3 regions of the Streptomyces sp. NBC_00076 genome follow, and region 3 is predicted to be linked to each of the others. Evidence: riboswitches for the same ligand, from Rfam matches in the RefSeq annotation. Region 3 holds a riboswitch; each other region holds the start of a gene.
What was found. Region 3 has a riboswitch for cobalamin ahead of OHA64_RS15840 (CbtB-domain containing protein). Riboswitches for the same ligand answer to the same signal wherever they lie in the genome.

Region 1 (7,702 bases), 1.1 Mb from region 3:
CGTGGAGCATGTTCTCGGCCAACTCGTCGGTGCCGTACGTCGCATACGGGGCAACCCGGACGGTCCCGCCGAGCGCGACGGTCATGTAGTGGACCGCCGGGAGCTCGGAGACGAGCGTCGAGACGGCCGTGGCGTGCACGGCGTGGGTGTGGACCACGGCCCGGGCGTCGGTGGTGCGGTAGACCGCGAGATGCATGGGCAGCTCACTGGTGGGGACGAGCGTGCCGAGCACCTGGCGGCCGTCGAGGTCGACGCCGGTGACGTCCGTCGGCGTGAGCCGGTCGTAGGGCACGCCCGACGGCGTGACCAGCACGGTGTCCTCGACGCGCACGGAGACGTTGCCGGAGGTGCCGACGACCAGTCCGTCGGAAACCGTCCGGCGGGCGGTGGCGACGAGCGCCTCCCAGGCATGCGCCTCCTCGGGGCGCACACTCCTCCCCCGCGGCTCCCGCACATCCTGTGCGCCCTCACTCGCGCCTCGTACGCCCCGCGGGTCCCGCTGCTCCTCGACCATGTGCCGATCCTGCCAGGCCCGGCGTCAACTCGCCGTGGGGCGGGGGCACTTTAGGCCGGAATCCACCCTTCCGAAAGGTCACGTACCGCCACATAAAGACTCTTTGATCGCTTGGCCGGAGATCACCGAGTATTCGGTGATCTTCCAGTAGCCTCTGGGTGATTTGTCGTGTACGTCGCCATTCCCGGGGGACACATGGCCCGTGATCGCACACCGTTCCGCCGCCGGAGCGCCCTGGTGGCGTCCGTGGCGGCGCTCGCCGTAGGGGGCGTCGCTCTCGCCGGGACGCCGGCCTCGGCGGCGGACCCACCGAAGGGACACGACGTCTCTTCCCACCAGAGGAACGTCGACTGGCAGAAGGCAAGGACGAACGGCGCCAGGTTCGTGTACGTCAAGGCGACCGAGTCCCACACCTATCGCAACCCGTCCTTCGACCGGCAGTACAACGGGGCCCGCGACGTCGGCATCATCCGCGGGGCGTACCATTTCGCACTGCCGGACAGGTCGTCGGGCAGGACACAGGCGGCGTACTTCGTGCGCAACGGCGGCACCTGGAGCGCCGACGGCTGGACGCTGCCGCCCGCGCTCGACATCGAGTACAACCCGTACGACAAGCGACACAAGTGCTACGGGCTGAGCAAGGCCGGGATGGTCAGCTGGATCAAGTCGTTCAGCGGCGAGGTGAAGCGGCTCACGGGCCGCCGTCCGGTGATCTACACCACCGCCCACTGGTGGAACACCTGCACCGGCGGCAGCCGCGCCTTCGCCGCGAACCACGCCCTGTGGGTGGCCCGCTACGACTCCGCGGACGCGGGAGCTCTGCCGACGGGATGGTCGTTCTGGACGCTCTGGCAATACGCCAACAGGGGCGGCCTGCCGGGGGACCAGAACCTCTTCAACGGATCCCTGAACGAGCTCAGAAAGTTCGCCAGGGGCGCGTAACCAAGGGGCACTTGGGCCGCACGGGTCCGGTGGGACTCGGCCGGACCCGGCGGTGCGATAACCATCGCTCCCGGACACCGTGTGGCCTGCTTCAGTTCATCTTCCGTTCATTCAGGTTACTTACGTTCGTCCGGCCAATGACTTCGAACGATTGCCTGGGTAAATGGAAAACTTCTCGCTGATCCTCGCGATTGTGGTCGTAACCGCACTCGCGTTCGATTTCACGAACGGTTTCCACGACACCGCCAACGCGATGGCCACGACCATCTCGACCGGCGCACTGAAGCCCAAGGTCGCGGTGGCCATGTCCGCCGTGCTGAACCTTGTGGGTGCCTTCCTCTCCGTGGAGGTCGCCAACACGATCTCCAAGGGTCTCGTCGACGAGAGCGGAATACGTCCCGAGGTCATCTTCGCCGCCCTGGTCGGCGCGATCCTCTGGAACCTGCTGACCTGGCTGGTGGGTCTTCCCTCCAGTTCCTCGCACGCCCTCATGGGCGGTCTGATCGGCGCCACCATCGCCTCGGCGGGCACGGGCGCCGTCCACGGTGACGTGCTCGTCACCAAGGTCCTGATCCCGGCGATCGCGGCCCCGATCGTCGCGGGGCTCGCGGCGATGCTGGCCACCCGCCTGTCGTACTCCCTCGGCCGGAAGGCCGACGGCAAGGCCGCCGAGAAGGGCTACCGCGCCGGGCAGATCGCCTCCGCCGGCCTGGTCTCCCTGGCCCACGGCACCAACGACGCGCAGAAGACGATGGGCATCATCACCCTGGCCCTGGTCGCCGGCGGTGCCGTCGCCCCCGACTCCGACCCGCCCACCTGGGTCATCCTGTCGGCGGGCCTGGCCATCGCGCTCGGCACCTACCTCGGCGGCTGGCGAATCATCCGCACCATGGGCAAGGGCCTGACCGACCTTCAGCCGCAGCAGGGCTTCGCCGCCCAGACCAGCGCGGCCACGGTCATCCTGGCCTCCTCCCACCTCGGCTTCTCCCTCTCCACCACGCACTCGGTCTCCGGTTCGGTGATGGGCGCGGGCCTCGGCCGCAAGGGCGGCGTCGTCCGCTGGTCGACGGCGACCCGGATGTTCGTGGCGTGGGGTCTGACCCTGCCCGCCGCGGCCCTGGTCGGCGCGCTCGCCGAGTACGTGACCGGGCTCGGGGACTACGGCACGGCCCTCGTCGCCGTCTTCCTGATCGCTTCCAGCGCGGCCATCTGGAAGGTCTCCCGTCGCGAGGTCGTCGACGCGAGCAACGTCAACGAGCCCAGCGGGACCGGTGAGCCGGCCGGTGTGGTGACCGCAGCGATCGCCGCCGTGACCCCGCCCCCGGCGGGCACCGTCACCGAGGAGCTCACGGCCACGATCCCGGCCCCGACCGCCGCGGCCACCGACGCCGCGACACCGCCGGCCACGACCACCGTCTGAGCCCGGTCACCCAGGCACCCACCGGCACGAAGGAAGAAGCAGTATGAAGATCGACTGGGCGGCCCTCGGCTCCGTCTTCGGCGTCAGCCTCGTGGTCACCGTGGCCCTCGTGGCCCTGTTCACCCTCGGCATCATGGGCCTGTCGCGCCGCGAACGGGCCACGGCCCAGGGCGACTCCGCCGCCCTCGCGGTCACCGGCGCGTACGCGTGCTTCGCGGCGTGCGCGGCCGCGGTGGCCTACGGGATCTCACTGATCGTCGCCTGACCTGCGACACCCGGACGACACATGGGGTGCGGGACGGTTCGCCGTCCCGCACCCCATGTCTTTTGTGACGGCTGTGACCGCGCGCGTGTGGGTCTCAGCACACTCTCCCTTCGCAGGTCAACGGCAAGTTGACGGCCCTTCCAAGTGCGTGGTGGACTGCCGGGGCCATGTACGGCGGCAGAAGAGGAAGCCGGTGCGAGTCCGGCGCGGTCCCGCCACTGTCACCGGGGTAGAAAGCCCCGGGAGCCAGGAACTCTCGCCGCCGGTCTCGTCGAACCAGGGCGTGGACACCCTGAGTGAGGACATATCGCCATGCTCGGCTGCCGTTCGAGATCCCGTAGCTGCGCCCTGTCTGTGACAGCGGTCGGCTGAGCCCATGCGTGCCGATCGCGTCTTCGCGTACGGCGCCGCCGCCGGCCTCCTCGGTGACCTGCTCCTCGGTGATCCTCGCCGTGGGCATCCGGTCGCCCTGTTCGGGCGGGCCGCGGGTGCCGTGGAACGGGTGTTGTGGCGGGACCACCGGGGCTGGGGCTCTCTGCATGCCGTCGTGTGCGCCGGTGGCGCCGTCGCGCTCGGGTCCGCGGCCGTTCGTGCCGTACGTACCTCACCCGCCGCTTCCGTCGCGCTGACCGGCGCCGCCACCTGGGCGGTCGTCGGCGGGACGTCGCTCGCGCGGGAGGCCCGGAGCATCGGGCGTGCGCTGGAGGCGGGGGATGTCGCCGCGGCGCGGGCGCGGCTGCCGCATCTGTGCGGGCGGGATCCGCAGGCGCTCGACGCCGACGGGATCGCGCGCGCGGTCGTGGAGTCGGTCGCCGAGAACACCTCCGACGCCGTGGTGGGGGCGCTGGTGTGGGGAGCGGTCGGCGGGGTCCCCGGGCTTCTCGGGTTCCGGGCCGTCAACACCCTCGACGCGATGGTCGGTCACAAGTCGCCCAGGTACCGGCGCTACGGATGGGCGTCCGCGCGGCTCGACGATGTCGCGGGCTGGCCGGGGGCGCGGCTGACCGCCGTCCTCGCGGCGCTCGCGGGACCCGATCCGCGAGGTGCCGTGCGCGCCTGGCGGGCCGACGCGGCACAGCATCCCAGTCCCAACGCGGGGCCCGTGGAGGCGTCGTTCGCGGGCGCCCTCGGGGTGCGGCTGGGCGGGACGTTGTCGTACGGGGGCCGGGTGGAGCACCGGCCCGTGCTGAACGGGGAAGGGCGGGCCGTCACGTCGCACGACGTCGAACGGGCGGTACGCCTCTCGGGGCGCGTCGGCCGGCTCGCGCTCGTCGTCAGCGTCGCCGCACGACTCGCCGCACGACTCGTGACCGGGGAACGAGCGAAGGGGCGTACGCCATGAACGGTGGTCTTCTGGTCGCCGGCACCACCTCCGACGCCGGCAAGAGCGTCGTCACCGCGGGGATCTGCCGGTGGCTGGTGCGGCAGGGCGTCAAGGTCGCGCCCTTCAAGGCGCAGAACATGTCCCTCAACTCGTTCGTGACGCGGGAGGGCGCGGAGATCGGGCGGGCGCAGGCCATGCAGGCTCAGGCCTGCCGGGTGGAGCCGACCGCGGCGATGAACCCCGTGCTGCTGAAGCCGGGCGGTGAACAGAGCAGTCAGGTCGTCCTGCTGGGGAAGCCGGTCGGGGAGCTGAGTGCTCGCGGCTATCACGGTGGGCGGCAGCAACAGCTTCTCGGGACCGTCCTCGACTGTCTCGCTCAGTTGCGGGGCACGTATGACGCGGTGATCTGTGAAGGGGCCGGCTCTCCCGCCGAGATCAACCTGCGGCGGACCGACATCGTGAACATGGGCATCGCCCGCAATGCGCGGCTTCCCGTGCTCGTGGTCGGTGACATCGACCGTGGGGGCGTCTTCGCCTCCTTCTTCGGGACCGTCGCGCTGCTCTCGCCCGAGGACCAGGAACTCGTCGCCGGGTTCCTCGTCAACAAGTTCCGGGGGGACGTCAGCCTGTTGGAGCCCGGGCTCGACATGCTGCACGGGCTGACCGGGCGGCACACCTACGGCGTCCTGCCCTTCCGGCACGGCCTCGGCATCGACGAGGAGGACGGGCTGCGTGTCTCGCTGCGCGGGACCGTACGGGAGTCGAACCTCTCCCCGCCCGTCGGCGAGGACGTCCTGCGCGTCGCCGTCTGCGCGGTCCCCCTCATGTCCAACTTCACGGACGTGGACGCGCTGGCCGCCGAACCCGGCGTCGTCGTGCGGTTCGTGGACCGGCCCGAGGAGCTGGCCGACGCCGATCTCGTGGTGATTCCGGGTACCCGGGGCACGGTCCGTGCCCTGGAGTGGCTCCACGAGCGGGGGCTGGCCGAGGCCATCAGGCGCAGGGCCGCCGAGCAACGGCCCGTCCTCGGCATCTGCGGTGGCTTCCAGGTCCTCGGCGAGCACATCGAGGACGACGTCGAGAGCCGTCGCGGGCATGTGGACGGGCTCGGGATCCTGCCCGTCCGGGTGCGGTTCGCCCGCGAGAAGACCCTCACCCGGCCCGTCGGGGAGGCCCTCGGCGAGCGGGTCGAGGGGTACGAGATCCATCACGGCATCGCCGATGTCACGGGCGGGGACACGTTCCTCACCGACGGCCAGGGGCACAGCCTGGACGGCTGCCGGGTCGGCCAGACCTGGGGCACCCACTGGCACGGCTCGCTGGAGTCGGACGGCTTCAGACGGGCCTTCCTGCGCGAGGTGGCGGCCGCCGCGGGCCGCCGTTTCGTGCCGGCCGCCGACACCTCGTTCGCCGCGCTGCGCGAGGAGCAGCTCGACCGGCTCGGCGACCTGATCGAACAGCACGCGGACACGGACGCGCTGTGGCGGCTCATCGAGTCCGGCGCGCCGCAAGGACTGCCTTTCATTCCACCGGGAGCGCCCGCATGAGCACAGTGTTGTTGTTGTCGACCGCCGACACGGACCTGCTGGCGGCCCGGGCCGCTTCGGGTGCCTCGTACCGGATCGGCAATCCGACCCGGGTGGACGTCACGGAGGAACTGCCGGGACTCCTCGAGGGCGCGGACGTCGCCGTCGTACGACTGCTCGGTGGCAAGCGGGCCTGGGAGGACGGGCTGGCGGCCCTGAAGGCGTCCGGTGTCCCGACGGTGCTGCTGGGCGGGGAGAGCGTTCCCGACGCGGAGTTGATGGCCGAGTCGTCGGTGCCCGCCGGAGTCGTGGCCGAGGCGTTGCGGTACCTCGTGGAGGGCGGGCCCGACAACCTCACCGAGCTGGCGCGCTTCCTGTCGGACACCGTGCTGCTGACGGGTGAGGGGTTCGTCGAGCCGCGGAAGATGCCCGAGTTCGGGGTGCACGGAGAGCGTGCGCTCGAGGCCGGCCGTCCGACCGTCGGCGTGCTCTTCTACCGGGCCCATGAGCTGAGCGGCAACACCGCCTTCGTGGACACGCTGTGCGACGCGATCGAGGCGAGGGGCGTCAACGCCCTCCCCGTGTACTGCGGTTCGCTGCGCGACGCGGACGCCGGGCTGTACGAGATCCTCCAGAAGGCCGACGCCCTGGTCGCCACCGTCCTCGCGGCCGGCGGCACCCACGCCTCGCAGGCCTCGGCCGGCGGTGACGAGGAGGCCTGGGACATCGGAGCCCTCGCCGACCTCGACGTCCCCGTGCTGCAAGGGCTGTGTCTGACGTCCTCCAGGAAGGCCTGGGACGAGTCGGACGCCGCCCTGTCCCCCATGGACGCGGCGATGCAGGTCGCCATCCCGGAGTTCGACGGACGCCTCATCACCGTCCCCTTCTCGTTCAAGGAGCGGGTCGACGACGACACGGCCGACGTGCCGGTGTACGTCGCCGACCCCGAGCGGGCCGCGCGGGTCGCCGGGATCGCCGTGCGGCACGCGCGGTTGAAGCACAAGCCGAACGCCGAGAAGAAGCTCGCGCTGGTCTTCACCGCGTACCCGACCAAGCACTCCCGGGTCGGCAACGCCGTGGGTCTGGACACGCCCGCTTCGGCGGTGCGGGTGCTGGACTCGCTCCGGGACGCCGGATACGTCGTCGAGGGCCACCCCGACAACGGCGACGAGCTGATCCACCGGCTGATCAACGCCGGTGGCCACGACGTCGAATGGCTCACCGAGGAGCAGCTGGCCGCCGCCCCGGCGCGCGTGCCGCTGGCCGACTACCGGGCCTGGTTCGACACGCTCGCCCCGGACCTCAGGGACGGCATGCTGGACGCGTGGGGCGAGCCACCGGGCAGCCTGTACGTGGACGGGGACGACATCGTGCTCGCCTCGCTCCAGTTCGGGAACGTCGTCGTGATGATCCAGCCGCCGCGCGGCTTCGGCGAGAACCCGATCGCGATCTACCACGACCCGGACATGCCGCCGTCGCACCACTACATGGCGGCCTACCGGTGGCTGGAGAACAGTTTCGGCGCCGACGCCGTCGTCCACATGGGCAAGCACGGCACGATGGAGTGGCTGCCGGGCAAGGGGCTCGGGCTCAGCGGCGGCTGCGCCCCCGACGCCGTACTCGGTGAACTCCCGCTCATCTACCCCTTCATCGTCAACGACCCCGGCGAGGGCACCCAGGCCAAGCGGCGCGGGCACGCCACCGTCGTCGA
Region 2 (7,702 bases), 2.6 Mb from region 3:
TCCCGCGCAGGTGTTCACCACGCGCGCGAGCATGCCGTACGAGGTGCGGCTGTGCGGCGCGGAACCGGGTCTCGTGACTGGCGGCGACGGCCTGTCGTACCACGTCGCCCACGGTCTCGAGGCGCTCGCGTGGGCCGACATCGTCTTCGTCCCCGGGTACCGGTTCCCGGACCGCGACGATCCCTCGCCGGCCGTCGCCGGCGCGCTGATCGCCGCCCACGAGCGGGGCGCGCGGCTCGCCGCCATTTCGACGGGAGCCTTCGCGCTCGCGGCCACGGGTCTGCTGGACGGCAAGCGCGCCACGACGCATTGGCACTACACGCGGGCGCTGATGGCCCGGCATCCGCTCGTACAGGTCGACGAGAACGTCCTGTTCGTCGACGAGGGAAGCGTGCTGACGTCGGCAGGCGCCGCCTCCGGCATCGACCTGTGCCTGCACATCCTGCGCGGCGACCTCGGGGTGGCCGCGTCGAACCACGCGGCCAGACGCCTGGTCGCGGCCCCCTACCGCAGCGGTGGCCAGGCGCAGTACGTGCCGCGCAGTGTGCCCGAGCCGCTCGGCGAGCGCTTCGCCGCCACCCGCGAGTGGGCGCTGCGGCGGCTCGGCGAGCCCCTCACCCTGGAGGTGCTGGCGCGGCGGGCCGCGGTCTCGCCGCGCACGTTCTCGCGGCGCTTCGTCGAAGAGACCGGGTACACGCCGATGCAGTGGGTTATGCGCGCCCGTATCGACATGGCCCGCGAACTGCTCGAACGTTCGCAGCGCGGCATCGAGCAGATCGCCGCCGACGTCGGCCTGGGCACCGGTGCGAATCTGCGGTCGCACTTCCAGCGCATCCTCGCCACCACACCGAGCGAGTACCGGCGCACCTTCGCCCAGGGCGAGTAGGCGCACCACCTGGCGCGATCCTTTTGAACGGTGGCGATCGCGCCGCTGTCAGTGGCCGCGGCCGCGAGCGAGGCTGGATGGCGAACGGAAGGGACACCATTCATGACTCGCATCGCCATCAACGGATTCGGCCGCATCGGACGCAATGTGCTGCGTGCCCTGCTCGAACGCCACAGCGCCCTTGAGGTCGTCGCCGTCAACGACCTCACGGAGCCGGCCACACTCGCGCGACTGCTCGCCTACGACAGCACGGCCGGCCGGCTCGGTCGTCCGGTGACCGCAGACGGGGACGCCCTGGTGGTCGACGGCCGCCGCATCACGGTCCTGGCCGAGCGTGAGCCGGCGCAGCTGCCGTGGGCCGAACTCGGCGTCGACATCGTCCTCGAAGCGACCGGTCGTTTCACCTCGGCCAAGGCCGCCCGCGCGCACCTCGATGCGGGCGCGAAGAAGGTCCTCGTCAGCGCGCCGTCCGACGGCGCCGACGTCACTCTCGCGTTCGGGGTCAACACCGACGCGTACGACCCGGCCGTGCACACGATCGTCTCCAACGCCTCGTGCACGACCAACGCGCTGGCACCACTGGCCGCGGTGCTCGACGAGCTCGCCGGCATCGAGCACGGCTTCATGACGACGGTGCACGCGTACACGCAGGAGCAGAACCTCCAGGACGGCCCGCACCGCGACGCACGTCGTGCCCGAGCCGCCGCCGTCAACATCGTGCCGACCACGACGGGCGCCGCCAAGGCGATCGGCCTCGTGCTGCCGAACCTGGAGGGCAGGCTCTCGGGTGACTCGATCCGCGTGCCTGTTCCGGTGGGCTCGATCGTCGAACTCAACACGACCGTCTCCCGCGACGTGACGCGCGAGGACGTGCTGGCCGCGTACCGCTCCGCGGCTCAGGGGCCGCTCGCCGGGGTCCTGGAGTACTCGGACTTCCCGCTGGTGTCCTCCGACATCACGGGCAATCCGGCCTCCTCGATCTTCGACTCGGAACTCACCCGGGTCGACGGCCGGCACGTGAAGGTGGTCGCCTGGTACGACAACGAGTGGGGCTTCTCGAACCGTGTGATCGACACGCTCGAGCTCCTCGCGACCCCCTGACCGAGCGGGAATTGGAACGGGCAACGGGCGGGTCCTTGGATCCGCCCACGCAAACCAACACATCGGATCTCTTCCTAAGCGTTGACGACTCCTCGCGCCATCTCTACCTTTCGGTCAGAGATAGCTCCGATGAATCTCTGTGAGTCGTACGAGCCAGGAGGCGCGATGCCCAGCCCGTCCAGCCGTCGTTCCAGCCGTCCGTCCAGGCGTACGGTACTTGCCACCGGCTCCGCGCTCGGCGGGACACTGCTCGCGGGAGGCCTGCCCGCCCCGGCCGCGGCGGCGAGCTCCGCCCCGCAGGGCTCCGACCCCTGGCGCACCGTCCTCGACGACGCCGACCTGGTCTGGCAGCGGATGCCGAAGACCTGGTACGAGGGCCCGTATCTGGGCAATGGCTTCCTCGGTTCGGGGATCTACGCCGAACCGGGCACCGAAGCCGACACCTTCCAGGCCGTCCGTTTCAACGTGCAGCACTCCGAAGTCCAGGATCACCGCCCGCAGTTCGGGTCGCTCTTCGGCCTCGCACGACTGCCGATCGGCTACCTGACACTGGAGCCGGTAGGCACGATCACCGGCCTCGACTGGCGACTCGGACTGCACGACGCCGAACTGACCGGCACGCTCACCACGGGCCGAGGCACGCTCACGATCCGCGCCCTGGTGCACAACTCCCGCTCCGTGCTGGCCATCGAGGTGACGCCGAGCGAGGGGGAGCGCGACTTCACGTGGGAGTTCCACCCGGCGCAGGCGATCAGCCCGCGCGCCGCGTTCAAGCCGATACCTCAGGGGTACGAGGCCAACCCGCCCGCCCAGACGGGGCTGTACGACGGCATCTCCGCCGCCGTGCAGCCGCTGCTCGCCGGCGGGCAGCACGTCACCGCGTGGCGGGAGCGCACGCGGGGGCGTGCTCGGACGTTGTACGTGCATGTCGCGCACTCGTATCCGAAGCCGACGGCGCTCGGGCGCGCGCTGGCCGCGGTGCGGGACGCCTCGAAACTCTCGTACGACGCACTGGCGGTGGCGCATCGCGCCTGGTGGCACGCCTACTACCGGAAGAGTTTCCTCTCGCTGCCCGATGCCCGCATGCAGCGCTTCTACTGGATCCAGCTGTACAAGACGGCGTCCGCGGCACGGCGCGACGCGCCCGCGATGGCCACGAGCGGGCCCTGGCTGGAGCCCACGCCATGGCCGGCGACCTGGTGGAACCTGAACGTGCAATTGGAGTACTGGCTGATCCACGGCTCCAACCACCTCGAACTCGACGCCGTGACGAGGGCGTTGAGTGAGTTCCGGGACAACCTCAGGGCGGAGATGGCGCCCGCGTACCGCGCCGACTCACTGGGCATCCCGCGGACCACCGACGCCTCGCTGGTCAACGGTGGCGCGACGGACCCCGCACTGGGCTACGGCGTCGGCATCCCCGGCCAGGACCCGCCGACTCCCGAGGTCGGCAACCTCACCTGGGCCCTGCACAACGTCTGGCTCAGTTATCGCCACACGATGGACGAGTCGATCCTCCGCGACGTCCTCTTCCCTCTCCTCCGCAAGGCGATCAACTACTACCTGCACTTCCTGGAGCCGGGCGCCGACGGCAAACTGCACCTGCCGGCCACCTTCTCGCCCGAGTACGGGGGCAACTCACGGGACTGCAACTTCGACCTGATGCTGCTGACGTGGGGCTGCCGCACCCTCCTCGATTCCGCCGAACTCCTCGGTATCGACGATGAGTTGGCGCCGCGCTGGCGAGACGTCCTGACCCGGCGGGTCGCGTATCCGACCGACGACAACGGCTTCATGATCGGCGCGGACATCCCCTTCGCGAAGTCGCACCGTCACTACTCACACCTCCTGGCGGTGTACCCGCTGTACGAACTCACCGGCCGTACGCCCGACGAAAAGGCCCTGATCGAGAAGTCGCTGGCGCACTGGGTGGGCTTCGAAGGCGCCCTCCAGGGCTATACGTTCACGGGCGCGGCCTCGATGTCGGCCATGCTGGGAAAGGGCGAGGACGCGCTCAGCTACCTCGGACAGCTGATGACCCGCTTCATCCAGCCCAACACCATGTACAAGGAGTCGGGCCCGGTCATCGAGACCCCCCTCTCGGCCGCCCAGTCCCTCCACGACATGGTCTGCCAGTCCTGGGGCGACACCATCCGCGTCTTCCCCGCGCTGCCCGCCGCCTGGGCGGATCTGGCGGTGCACAACTTCCGTACCCAGGGGGCGTTCCTGCTCAGTGCCGTACGCAAGGACGGGGTGACCCGCTGGGTCCGGCTGGTCAGCGAGGCGGGCGCCCCCTGTGTCGTACGGCATGGCGTCCCCGGCCCGATCGAGGTACGGAACGGGGGCGGGAGGCCGCTGCGCTACGAGTCCTTGGGTGATGGGACGATCCAAGTCGCTCTGCGCAAGGGCGAGTCCGCCCTGATCACCGCCAAGGGCGACCGTCCCGACCTGCGGATCACCCCCGTCGAGCCGAACGAGGAGGCGCCGCGCTGGGGACTGCCCGCATGACCGGCGCGCGACCGCACGTGGCAGCGCCGCGTGCTCCTGTCTCGTTCGCGTGTGACCGGTGAGCGGACGGTGATCCGGGTCACCTGGCGGGGGAGAACGCGATCACGCCAGGTGGGGCGGTATTGGCGGTGGACCCGACACACGGTACCGTCGCTCTGATATCGACGACGGCACACGGAAGCCGGTGAGAACCCGGCACGGTCGCGCCACTGTGGACGGTGTCCCCCGAGGGGGCGCACCGCGAGTCAGACCCGTGGCCGTCGTCATGTGCACCACCGAGATGGGACGCGAACTCCCAGAGGAGGCCCTGCCATGGCTCAGCATGTCGCCCAGCCGACAACCACCACGCCCGTCGTTCCCGCCAAGCTCCCGCTGAAGGCCATCGCCCCCTGGGCGGTCTTCTTCGGCATCCTGATGCTGGTCCTGCTCTACTTCGTCGGCGCCGAACAGGGGGCGACCTCAGTCGTCTCCGGCGGGGACGTCCACGAGTGGGTTCACGACGCCCGCCACCTCCTCGGCTTCCCCTGCCACTGATCTAGGGACGCCGCACACCCCATGAACTCCGCGACAGTAAGAAACCTGCTCGTTCGGGGCATGCTCGCCGGCCTCGGCGCCGGCGTGCTCGCCCTGATCGTCGCCTACTTCCTCGGTGAACCGAATGTCGACAGCGCCATCGGTTTCGAGGAGTCCCATGCCCCCGCCCACGAGCACGAGGTCGAACTCGTCTCCCATTCCCTGCAGTCCACCGCGGGCCTCGCCACCGGCGTGCTCATCTACGGGGTGGCGTTCGGCGGCATAGCCGCTCTCGCCTTCTGCTTCGCGCTCGGCCGCGTGGGCCGCTTCACCCCGCGGGCCACGGCGCTATTGCTGTCGGGGGCCGCGCTGCTCGCCGTGTACGTCGTTCCGTTCCTGAAGTACCCGGCCAACCCGCCCGCGGTGGGGGACCACGACACCATCGGCAAGCGCACCACGCTGTACTTCCTGATGATGGTGCTCGGGGTGCTCCTCGCGGTCGCCGCGGTGATCGCGGGCAAGCGGCTCGCGCCGAAGCTCGGCACCTGGTACGCCACCGTCGTCGCCGTCCTCGGCTTCGCCGTCGTGATCGGGCTGGCGTACGCGTTCCTGCCCGCCATCAACGAGGTGCCGAGCGACTTCCCGGCCGCCTTGCTGTGGCGGTTCCGTCTGTCGGCCCTCGCCATGCAGATCACGCTGTGGGGAGGTTTCGGCCTAGTCTTCGGTGAACTGGCGCAGCGGCTGTTGCACCCGAAGCCGGCCACGGTGTCCGCGGGGACGACCGTAGCCGCTCCGTAATGACGCGGGGCCCGTTGGGCCGGCTTCGCTCAGTGGTCCGCCACTGCCTCGGCCGAGTCCAACGGGTGCCCGAGCCGCAGGTTCCAGCGGCCAACGCGTCCACTGATGGTGGTGGCCGTCAGCGGTGGCACGTCGAGACGCCAGAAGGCCGCTGAGGGCGCTCCCAGCACGTGGACCACCGCGGCCCGCACGACCTCCGGCTCGACGACGGCGAGCGTACGGCCGCCCGCGTCCTGGGAGGCCGCGAGCCAGCGTGTCACCCGCTCGCACATGTCCTCCACGGACTCCCCGCCGTGTGGCGCGGACGCGGGGTCGGTGAGCCAGCGGGTCACCGCCTCCGGCTCACCGGCGCCGACCTCGGCCAGAGTCAGGCCCCGCCAGCGTCCCACCTCCAGTGCCGCCAACTCCGCTGCCTGCGCGCCGTCGAGACCGAGTGCGGCAGCCGTCTCCTGACAACGCACAGTGGGAGAGACCACGACACGCACGGCGGCCGGCAGGGACGCCGCCGCGGCACGGGCCCGCGCCGCCCCGTCGGCGTCGATCGAGCCCCCGTCGTCGAAGCGGGCCTGGCGCAGGGACGAACTCATCGCGGGTGAGATGAAGGTGACGCGAGCGGTCACGTGGTGGCTCCTCCTGACGCGGTCAAGGTGTGCGGGTCTCCACCCGGTACGGCACATGCGTGTGCCGGTCGGCAGAGATGGTCGGCCGTCCACCGACCGGGCCCGACGCGTGCAGCCCTTGACGGGTGTGCACTGCTCGCCGTGCGCCCCCAACTCGCCGACCGCGCGGTCGAGCTCTGCGGGCGCGGCGGCGATGTCGTTGAGCGCGACGGAGACGCGTAGGCCTACGCCGCGGTCAGGTGCCACACTGTGCGGCGCTTCGGTTATGCGTCGGCCTTTGCGGGCTGCTCCTCGGCCTGCTTCGGTGCGGCCTGCTTGGGTGCGGCCTGCTTCGGTGCGGTCTGCTTCGGCGCGTCGGGAGCGGTGTAGAAGACGGATGCTCCCTGCTTCGAGCGCTGCGCCTGGCTCTTGGCGACCAGCCCTTCGAGTGTCGTGCGCACCACGGTGGTCTTGACGCCGCGCTCGGGGTGGGACTTGTCGAGGGCAGTCGTGATCTCCGCTGCCGAACGCGGTTCCTTCTGCTCGGTGAGGTGGCGGCGGACCAGGTCGACAAGCGTCGGCTGGGCCGACTTCGCGGCTTCGGGCTTCCCCGCGGGCTTCTCGGCAGCGGACTTGCCGGCAGCCGTCTTCCCGGCAGTCGCCTTGCCGGCGACCGCCTTGGCGGCAACCGACTTCCCCGCCGGCGCCTTGGCGGCAGCCGGCTTCTCGGCAGTGGACTTGCCGGCAGTGGACTTGGCTGCGGTCTTGCCGGCTGCGGCCCGGCCGGGCTGAGGGGCGGTCTTCTTCGTTCCCGCTCGCTTGCCTGTGCCGGACCCGGTGGCCGTCTTCTTGCGGGGAGCGGGTACCGCGACACTGTCCGAAGGGACCGCGGGCTGCGCGGATGCCGGTGCTGTGCCGATCGCCTGCTGGATGTTGGTCAGCACCGAGTGGTCACGCTGGAGGGCCGCCAACTGCTCCTGCAGCGTGGCGATTTCCCCACCGATGCGTTCTTGCTCCTTGGTGTTGCGTTCGAGGTCGGTGGCTACCTGGGTGGTGTACTGCGATGTCAGTTCGGTCACTGAGGTGTTCTGCGACATGAGTGCACAACCTTTCCTCGGCTCGAGGCCGGAGTCGAAGGGACTGCCGCACGAGTGTGTCTCGGACGATGGCTACGGGGCGGCAGTCACATACAAGGCGCAGTGCCCTGTCGTAGCGATAGTACGGACAACAAGAGCGGGTTGTTCTCTTCGCGCAGATCCCCGCACTGACATCAGTGTTCTGTGGGTGATGGTGGGAC
Region 3 (7,702 bases):
ACCGGGCGGACGTGCGGATGACGGCGGCGCTCGGCACGCTGCGCACGCTGGCCAGAGCGGCTGCGGCGGCCCTGGCCCAGGTGCTGCCGCGAGCGATCGCCGATCCGGACCGGGTGATGCCCCTGCTGCCCAGGCTGCGGACGGGTGCGTTCTTCGCGGTGGCGGCGCAGGCCTGGGAGGAAGTACTGGAGCACGTGGTGGTGCGCAGGGGCCCACCGCGACGGGAGCACCCTCCAGTCCTTCACCGGTCCTGGTGTCTGCGGGGCCGGATTCTCCCGTGTCTGCAAGGAGCTTCCCTGTGTCCATTTCCTCCCGTCCGCTGGCGTGTGCCGGCCGTCGTTTCGTCCTAGCCGGTGCCGTCGCGCTGACGGCCACGCTCGCCCTGGCCGCACCGGCCGCCGCACACGCGGAGGTCGAGGCCGACAAGCCTCAGGCCCTGGCGGAGAACGTCACCCTGAGCTTCGTCTCCGAGGCCGAGTCCGACTCTGCGGGCTTCACCGAGCTGCGCGTCGTCCTGCCCGAGGGCATCGCCCCCGCCGACGTCACCCTTGACGAGGGCCCCAAGGGCTGGAAGCTGACGGCCACCAAGGACGGCTACACCGTCGCCGGCCCGGCGCTGAAGGCAGGCGTCGACGGCGAGCACAAGATCAAGGTCCGGCAGCTGCCGGACGCGAAGGAACTCGCGTTCAAGACCGTCGAGACCTACAGCGACGGGGAGGTCTCCCGCTGGATCGAGCTGCCCACCGGCGGCAAGGAGCCCGAGCAGCCCGCTCCCGTGCTGAAGCTGAAGGCCGCGGCCCCGGGCGCCAAGCCGGTCAGCCCCAGCCCGACTGCGACGGTGAGCGCGACGCCCAGTGCGGCCGCCTCCACGCCTTCCACCGCCGCAAGCGAGTCGGACGCCTCGCCTGCTGCCAGTGACACGGCGGCCGACGAGGACGACGGCAGGTCCTCCGGCGCCCTGGTCGCAGTGATGGTCGTAGCCCTGCTCGTGCTCGGCGGCGGGGCCTGGTGGCTGGTCAAGCGCCGAGCTGCCTCCTCCAGCGAGAGCTGACGTTCGCCGTGGGTGCCTTGGGGCGGCACTGCCGTCGTCCCAAGGCACCGACAGGCACCACCGTGAACGTTCCTGGGTCGTCCGGCGTCACAGCGGTAACCGGACCCGAGGAGTCACCATGACCGCTGGACGTTCCCGTGCCCGATGCGTGGCCAGGGCCGCGCTGCTCGGCGCCTTCGTATGCGCGACCGCAGCCTGCGGCTCGTCGAAATCCGCCGAATCGACCGAACCCAACGAGCCGATGAGTACTTGGGAGGAACCGGCCTCGTACTCGTACACGTTGACGTCGAGCACCCAGGTCCTGGCGGGGACGTTCCGGGTGAAGGTGCGCAACGGGAAGGCGGCGGAGGTGGTCGGGCTGGACGAGGACAGCCGGAGGCAGGCGCAGGATCTGCCAGGCGACGTACCCACCATCGGCGAGCTGTTGAAGACACTGAATCGGGCCCGCAGCGAGGACGCTGACACGGCTGAGGCGGACTACGCCGCCGATGGCCACCCCCTGCGGATCTCCCTGGACTGGGACAAGAACTCCATCGACGACGAAGCCCTGTACACGATCAGCTCCTACGAACCGACCCCCGGCTAGCGCGACTCAACGCTCCCCACAGCACCGATCCGCAGGTTCCAGCGGCCGGACCGGCCGATGATTTGGAAGGCGGACACTGGCGGAACGTCGACGCGCCAGAACGACTGCTGAGGCGCGCCCATCGCGTGCAGCAGTGCTGCGCGCGCCACGGCCTGTTCGACCACAGCCACTACCCGGCCTGGATCGGCGGGCAGCTCTTCCAGCCAGGCGGCGATCCGGTGGCACACCTGCGCCACGGACTCGCCACCGTGCGGGGCCGCTTGCGGATCCGACATCCATACGGCGAGCCCGGCACCGTCACTGGCCGCGACCTCGTCCAGAGTCCGGCCCTGCCAGCTGCCCATGTCCATGTCCCGCAGGGCCGGCTCCATGGCGACGGCGTCCCATCCCAGGGCCTGGGCTGTCTGCCGGCACCGCTGCGAAGGCGCCGTCAGCCGGACGGTGGCCGCGGAAAGCGATCCGGCGACTCTGCGCGCCTGCCCCATAGCCCGCTCGTCCAACGCCGTGTCCCCACCGAAACGCACGTCGCGCTCCGTAGGGGCTGCGGCGCACAGCAGCGTGAGCCGGACGGTCATGAAGGGCCCTTTCCCCGAGGTCGGTTCATCGTAGGTGGCATACGCCATGTTGGCCGAAGTCCCTGTTGCCCCTACCATCTGGGGCGACAAGGACGACAGCGCCACGGAAGCCGGTGCAAGCCCGGCACGGTCGCGCCACTGTGTGCCACCCCGCCAGCCAGGCGAGGGTGGTGAGTCAGACCCAACGCTGTCGTCGAGTGCTCCACACGATGCGGGACGCGTAGTTCCCGAGGAGGTCTCGCCATGGCGCAGTCCACTGCCGCCCCCACCCCCACCACCCAGACCCTCACGCCGCTGCCGCTGCGGGCGATCGCCCCCTGGGCCGTCTTCTTCGGCGTCCTGATGCTGGTCCTGCTGTACTTCGTCGGCGCCGAGCAGGGCGCCACCGCCGTGGTCTCCGGTGAGGGCGTGCACGAGTGGGTGCACGACGCCCGCCACCTCCTCGGCTTCCCCTGCCACTGACGGAGCCCTCACCATGAACTCCGTCACCGTACGCACCTTGCTGGTACGCGGCATGCTCGCCGGCCTCGCCGCCGGCGTGCTCGCCTTCGTCTTCGCCTTCCTGGTCGGAGAAGGCCCCGTCGACGCGGCCATCGCGTTCGAAGAGGCCAACTCCCATGAACACGGCGGCGAGGAACTCGTCAGCCGCACCCTGCAGTCGACCGCCGGACTTGCCACGGGCGTGCTCGTCTTCGGCATCGCCATCGGGGGTATCGCGGCGCTCGCGTTCTGCTTCGCGCTGGGCCGCATCGGCCGGTTCGGGGCACGGGCGACGGCGGCGTTCACCGCGCTCGCCGGGTTCCTGCTCGTCTACCTGGTCCCGATCCTGAAGTACCCGGCGAACCCGCCCGCCGTCGGCAACCCGGACACCATCGGCAAGCGCACCATCCTGTTCGTGGGAATGATCGCCCTCAGTGTGCTGCTGGGCATCGCGGCGACCCTGCTGGGCCGCAGACTCGCCCCGGCGTGGGGCAACTGGAACGCCTCCATCGCCGCGGGCGTCGCCTTCGTCGCGGTGATGGCGGTCGCGATGGCCGTCCTGCCGCACGGGGACAACACGCCCAAGAGCTTCCCGGCGACCGACCTGTGGGAGTTCCGCCTGGCGTCGATCGGCATCCATGCCGTGCTGTGGGCCGGGTTCGGGTTGCTGTTCGGTTTCCTGGCCGAACGCGTCCTCGAGCCAAAGCCGGTCCGCGGGAAGGTCTCCTCACTGGCCGTCTGAACAGGAAGACATGCGGCGGGGCTACCGGGGGCGCGCCCGGTAGCCCCGCCGTTGCTGTGCCTGTCGGCCGGTCAGGCCGGTGTCGGGCGGATGGTCACGTCTTTGGCGACAGTGACCTGGTCGACGTCGGTGAGGCGCACGGTGACGTTCATGGTCCACACACCGGACAACGGAATCCGCAGCCGGTCGGCGGCAAAATAGCCTTTCCGGTCGACGAGTTTCGCATCCAGCGGACCGAGCTGCTGGGCCCGATGTGTGAGGGTGAGACGGAGTTCGGGAATAGCTATGAGGCCCCCGTCCGCTCCGTACACCACGGCTTCCACCGTGTTGTCGCCGACGCGCCCGGGTGCGAAGGTGATCTGCACCTTGCCGCTCCCGTTCGGAATCCCGGTGTCGAAGGGCACCATCACCATCCGCGCCGTGGGCGCCTGCGCTTCGGTAGCCGCAGCAGCGGTTTCCACGGCGGCGCGGCTGGGCTGGGTCCCGGTCAGAAGTGTGGTGATCGCCAGGACCACGACACCGAGGACGGCTTCAGCGGCGACCGAACGGCGCAGACTGCGCCGGTATCCGTCGGGGCCAGACAGGGAATCGGCAGGCGAATCAGCGCCCCCGGCCGCGTCGGGCGGAGCCAGCGGTCGAACCACGCTGTCCTCGCCGTCCGCTGTGCTCACGCTCGTCGAGGACGCCCCGACGGCGACGGCCTGTGCCACCCGCGCGGGTGCGGGTGAGGCTTGCGGCAGGGTTTCTACCGGCGGCTCGGGGACGAGTTGCGCGGTCCACTGGCGGGAGAAGGACGCCACCATCAGCACCACGACCACGGCTCCGGCCTTGAGGGCGAGGAGCCTGCCGTACTCGGTGGTGGTCACCGCATCCAGGGAGCCGACCTGGCGCCAGGACTGGTAGAGGCCGGTCGCGACCAGGACGACGACCGCGGCGAAGGCCAGGCGGGAGAAACGTGCGACCACCGACACCGGGACCGCCGTGCCAGTTGGTACTCGGTACAGCGCGACCGCCAACGCGACCAGACCCCCCAGCCATACCGCCATGGCCAACAGGTGCAGTACGGAGACGGGGATCGCCAGCGGGACCTGGATACCGGCGGAGGCGTGCTCGGCAGCAGCCCAGGTGAGAGCCAGACCGACGGCGAACAGCGCGCCCACAGCCTGCACGCCGGTCCCCAGGGGCCGTTGCTCAACAACCTCATCGGCCGCGGGCTCGACATCAGCAGCGGGCAGGGGCCGGGCGGTCAGGCGGGCGAGCCGGGTACCGAACCGTGTCAGGACAATGCCCACCGCGACGAGCAGTACCAGCCGTACTCCGAGAGCCATGCCGCTTCTGCCCGTGATGGTCTGGCCCATGAGCGACAGGTCGAACACCGAGGTGAGGCTCCTGCCGCTCTCGTACGGGCCGCGTAGGAGCAACAGGAAGAGGGTCGAGGCGGCAAGTGTCGCCCAGCCGGTCAGCAAGAGCTTGCGCAGTGGGCGCAGTCCAGCAGCAGCGGGCCAGCACGTCAGGACGAACAGGGCGACGCCGATCAGCAGGGCCAGGCCGCCGTAGGCGACGTAGCGGCCGATCTCGTACAGGCGGGCGGCAGCGGTGTCGTCCGTGGCTTCGGTGGCCACCACGGCCGTGGTGGCGGAGGGCTGTCCGATGGAGAAGGTGAACGCGCCGGAGATCGGGTGGCTGTCTGCGGAGACGGCCCGCCAGCCCACCGTGTAGGTACCTTGGGGCATCTTGCCAACCAGGGCCAACTGCGCGGTGTTCGGTTTGCCCGGTGCGTGCTTGACCGGCCCGCGGTCGACCCGCAGGTTCTTCGGGGACAGTACGCGCAGCGAGCCGTCGGAGAGGCGGACGGTTTCGGAGAAGGTGAGCGTGATCCGCTTCGGGGCCGTCTTGAGGACCGTGGAGTCCGCCGGGTCCGACCTGCTCATGGTGGCGTGGGCCGAGGCGGAACCTGCGCCACCGAGGAGGAAGGCGAGCACGGTGCCGACCAGGAGGAGGGCGGTCAGCGGTTTCCTGGTCCGGCGCGATGCCGTTTGCATGAAGCAGCCTCCAAGCGGCGGATCGTACGTCGCGGTCGCGGCGTGAGGGGAGAGAAAAGAGGGACGCCGTTACGACGCGCTCGGGGCCGCGCTCGGGCCTATGCCGCGCAGTTGCTGGATCTCACCGCCGAGCTTGGCACGGAACTGCTCCAGCATCGCCGGCTTCTTGACGCTGACGATCCAGCGCGAGCCGACCAGGTACTTGCCGCCATAGACAGCGGCGGAGTCCAGCCACGCCTGCTTGTACTTCTCCTCGGGGAAGGTGGTGATGAGATAGTCGATCTTCTTCGTGTGGCAGATGCCCTGGCGCAGTTCGTCCGCCTCGATACGGATCTTGGGCTTGCAGCCGGTCAGGTTGGCGATCACCTCGACCTTCGCCGGAGCCACGACCCCCGCTGCCGGGGCAGCGGTCACTGTCGTCGGCGACGCCTTGCTCTTGTCGGCGGCATCGTCCTGGCCTGCGCTGCAGGCCGTGGCCAACGGAAGGAGGGTCAGGCTCCCGGCCAGGGCTGCGCAACGAACCAGGCGGGCCGTGGGCGTGATGCGGCCGCTGCGTCCCCGCGACCGCTCCTGTGACTGCTGAGGCACGTCCTACTCCGTATCCGCGTATCCACGCTCTTCCTGTCCGAACCGACGGACAGGGGTACGACAAGGGGTACGGGTGAACGTAAGTGGCTGTTCACCCCGTATGTCATCGCGAGCCCGTGGGGCGGTCGGGACAACCGCCCCACGGGCCGGCACTCATGCCCAGGCGGGCGAGGGCTCGGGCTGGACGGTGTGGGCGTTGTGCAGGTCGGCCCAGTTCTGCAAGGCGCTCATGCAGGCGTGGTCGAGATGGCGCAGTCCGGCGAGGTTGAGCTCGACGGGCCGGTCGGGGGGCAGTTGCTCCAGGGTGTCGAGGATGTGCGGCAGACGCAGGAAGGTCGCGTGCCCGCGGATCCGCACCCGCACCGCGTCGTCACCGTTGTCGTCGACGTCGATGTGGACGTGCGAGGTCTCCCACGCCGCCTTGACCACCGACAGCAGCAGGCCGATCAGGACGCCTTCGAACATGTTGGTGACCAGGATCGCCCCTGCGGTGACCACCAGCACCACGGCTTCGCCCCGGTGCTCGCGCCACAGCGGGCCCAGTTCCTTGACGGGCATCAGTTTGAAGCCGGCGTGGATGAGGACCCCGGCCAGCGCGGCTGTCGGGATCATGCTCAGGGCGGAGGGCAGGAGAGCGGCGAACAGCAGCAGCCACACACCGTGCAGGACGCGGGAGACCTTGGTGCGGGCGCCCGCAGCCACGTTCGCGGAGCTTCGCACGATCACCGCGGTCATCGGCAGCGCGCCGAGCAGCCCGCATGCCGTGTTGCCAGCGCCCTGGGCCATCAACTCCTTGTCGTAGTCGGTTTTCGGGCCGTCGTGCAGCCGGTCGACCGCCGCCGCGCTGAACAACGACTCGGCGGAGGCGATCAGGGTGAACGCGACGATGGTGGTCAGCAGGCCGACGTCGGCCAGCTTCCCGAAGTCACCCAGCCCGGGCGGCTGGATTGCCTCTACCAGGCCGCTCACCTCGACCCGCGAGATGGGCAGGTCGAAGGCGAAGGTGGCGAGGGTGGCCGCGCCGACCGCGACGAGCGGGCCGGGCAACAGCTGCGCCTTGCCAGGCAGCTTCTTCCACAGCGTCATGATCGCGATGGTGCCGGTGCCGGTGGCGACCGCGATGAGTGCCGTGTTTGACATCAGGACGTCGACTGCCAGGTCGTACAGGCCCGCGACATTGGCCGTACCGCTGCCGGGGGCTTTTTGGCCGGCGAGCGTGTACAGCTGTCCGGCGATCAGTACCAGGCCGATGCCGGCGAGCATGCCGTGCACCACGGACAGGGAGATCGCCCTGAAGAGGCGGCCCAACCGAAGTGCACCCAGCGCGAGTTGGATCAAGCCGGTGGCCAGCACGATCACGCCGAGGGCGGGCAGGCCGTACTCGGTCACGGCGGTCAGGACGAGCACGGTCAGTCCGGCTGCGGGTCCGGATACCTGAAGGCTGCTGCCGGGCAGGAAGCCGGTGATCAGGCCGCCCACGATGCCGGTGATCAGGCCGAGTTCGGCCGGGACACCGGAGGCGACGGCGACGCCCACGCATAGCGGCAGGGCGACGAGGAAGACGACGAGGGAGGAGGTGAAGTCGGTCCGCAGCGCGGACCGCAGGGAAGAGAAAGGTGAGGTCATGGCGTTCTCTCT

Region 1: it holds a riboswitch for cobalamin, as region 3 does, so the genes downstream of both, OHA64_RS11015 (cobalamin biosynthesis protein) here and OHA64_RS15840 (CbtB-domain containing protein) in region 3, are expected to answer to the same signal.
Region 2: it holds a riboswitch for cobalamin, as region 3 does, so the genes downstream of both, OHA64_RS04235 (CbtB-domain containing protein) here and OHA64_RS15840 (CbtB-domain containing protein) in region 3, are expected to answer to the same signal.

Annotation. Positions count from the first base shown of each region.
Region 1 is NZ_CP108242.1:2,400,920-2,408,621, forward strand. Features, by position in the region: gene OHA64_RS10995 (class II aldolase/adducin family protein) at 1-514, opposite strand, end outside; gene OHA64_RS11000 (lysozyme) at 710-1,456, shown strand; gene OHA64_RS11005 (anion permease) at 1,620-2,876, shown strand; gene OHA64_RS11010 (hypothetical protein) at 2,920-3,141, shown strand; cobalamin riboswitch at 3,285-3,417, shown strand; gene OHA64_RS11015 (cobalamin biosynthesis protein) at 3,518-4,483, shown strand; gene OHA64_RS11020 (cobyric acid synthase) at 4,480-6,012, shown strand; gene cobN (cobaltochelatase subunit CobN) at 6,009-7,702, shown strand, end outside.
Region 2 is NZ_CP108242.1:879,464-887,165, reverse strand. Features, by position in the region: gene OHA64_RS04250 (GlxA family transcriptional regulator) at 1-886, shown strand, start outside; gene gap (type I glyceraldehyde-3-phosphate dehydrogenase) at 989-1,987, shown strand; gene OHA64_RS04240 (glycosyl hydrolase family 95 catalytic domain-containing protein) at 2,153-4,495, shown strand; cobalamin riboswitch at 4,627-4,771, shown strand; gene OHA64_RS04235 (CbtB-domain containing protein) at 4,808-5,029, shown strand; gene OHA64_RS04230 (CbtA family protein) at 5,051-5,806, shown strand; gene OHA64_RS04225 (histidine phosphatase family protein) at 5,836-6,426, opposite strand; gene OHA64_RS04220 (hypothetical protein) at 6,690-7,502, opposite strand.
Region 3 is NZ_CP108242.1:3,469,792-3,477,493, forward strand. Features, by position in the region: gene OHA64_RS15820 (hypothetical protein) at 1-350, shown strand, start outside; gene OHA64_RS15825 (DUF1775 domain-containing protein) at 305-1,051, shown strand; gene OHA64_RS15830 (DUF6174 domain-containing protein) at 1,170-1,637, shown strand; gene OHA64_RS15835 (histidine phosphatase family protein) at 1,634-2,260, opposite strand; cobalamin riboswitch at 2,272-2,398, shown strand; gene OHA64_RS15840 (CbtB-domain containing protein) at 2,456-2,674, shown strand; gene OHA64_RS15845 (CbtA family protein) at 2,688-3,434, shown strand; gene OHA64_RS15850 (copper resistance CopC/CopD family protein) at 3,506-5,476, opposite strand; gene OHA64_RS15855 (hypothetical protein) at 5,546-6,064, opposite strand; gene OHA64_RS15860 (SulP family inorganic anion transporter) at 6,218-7,690, opposite strand.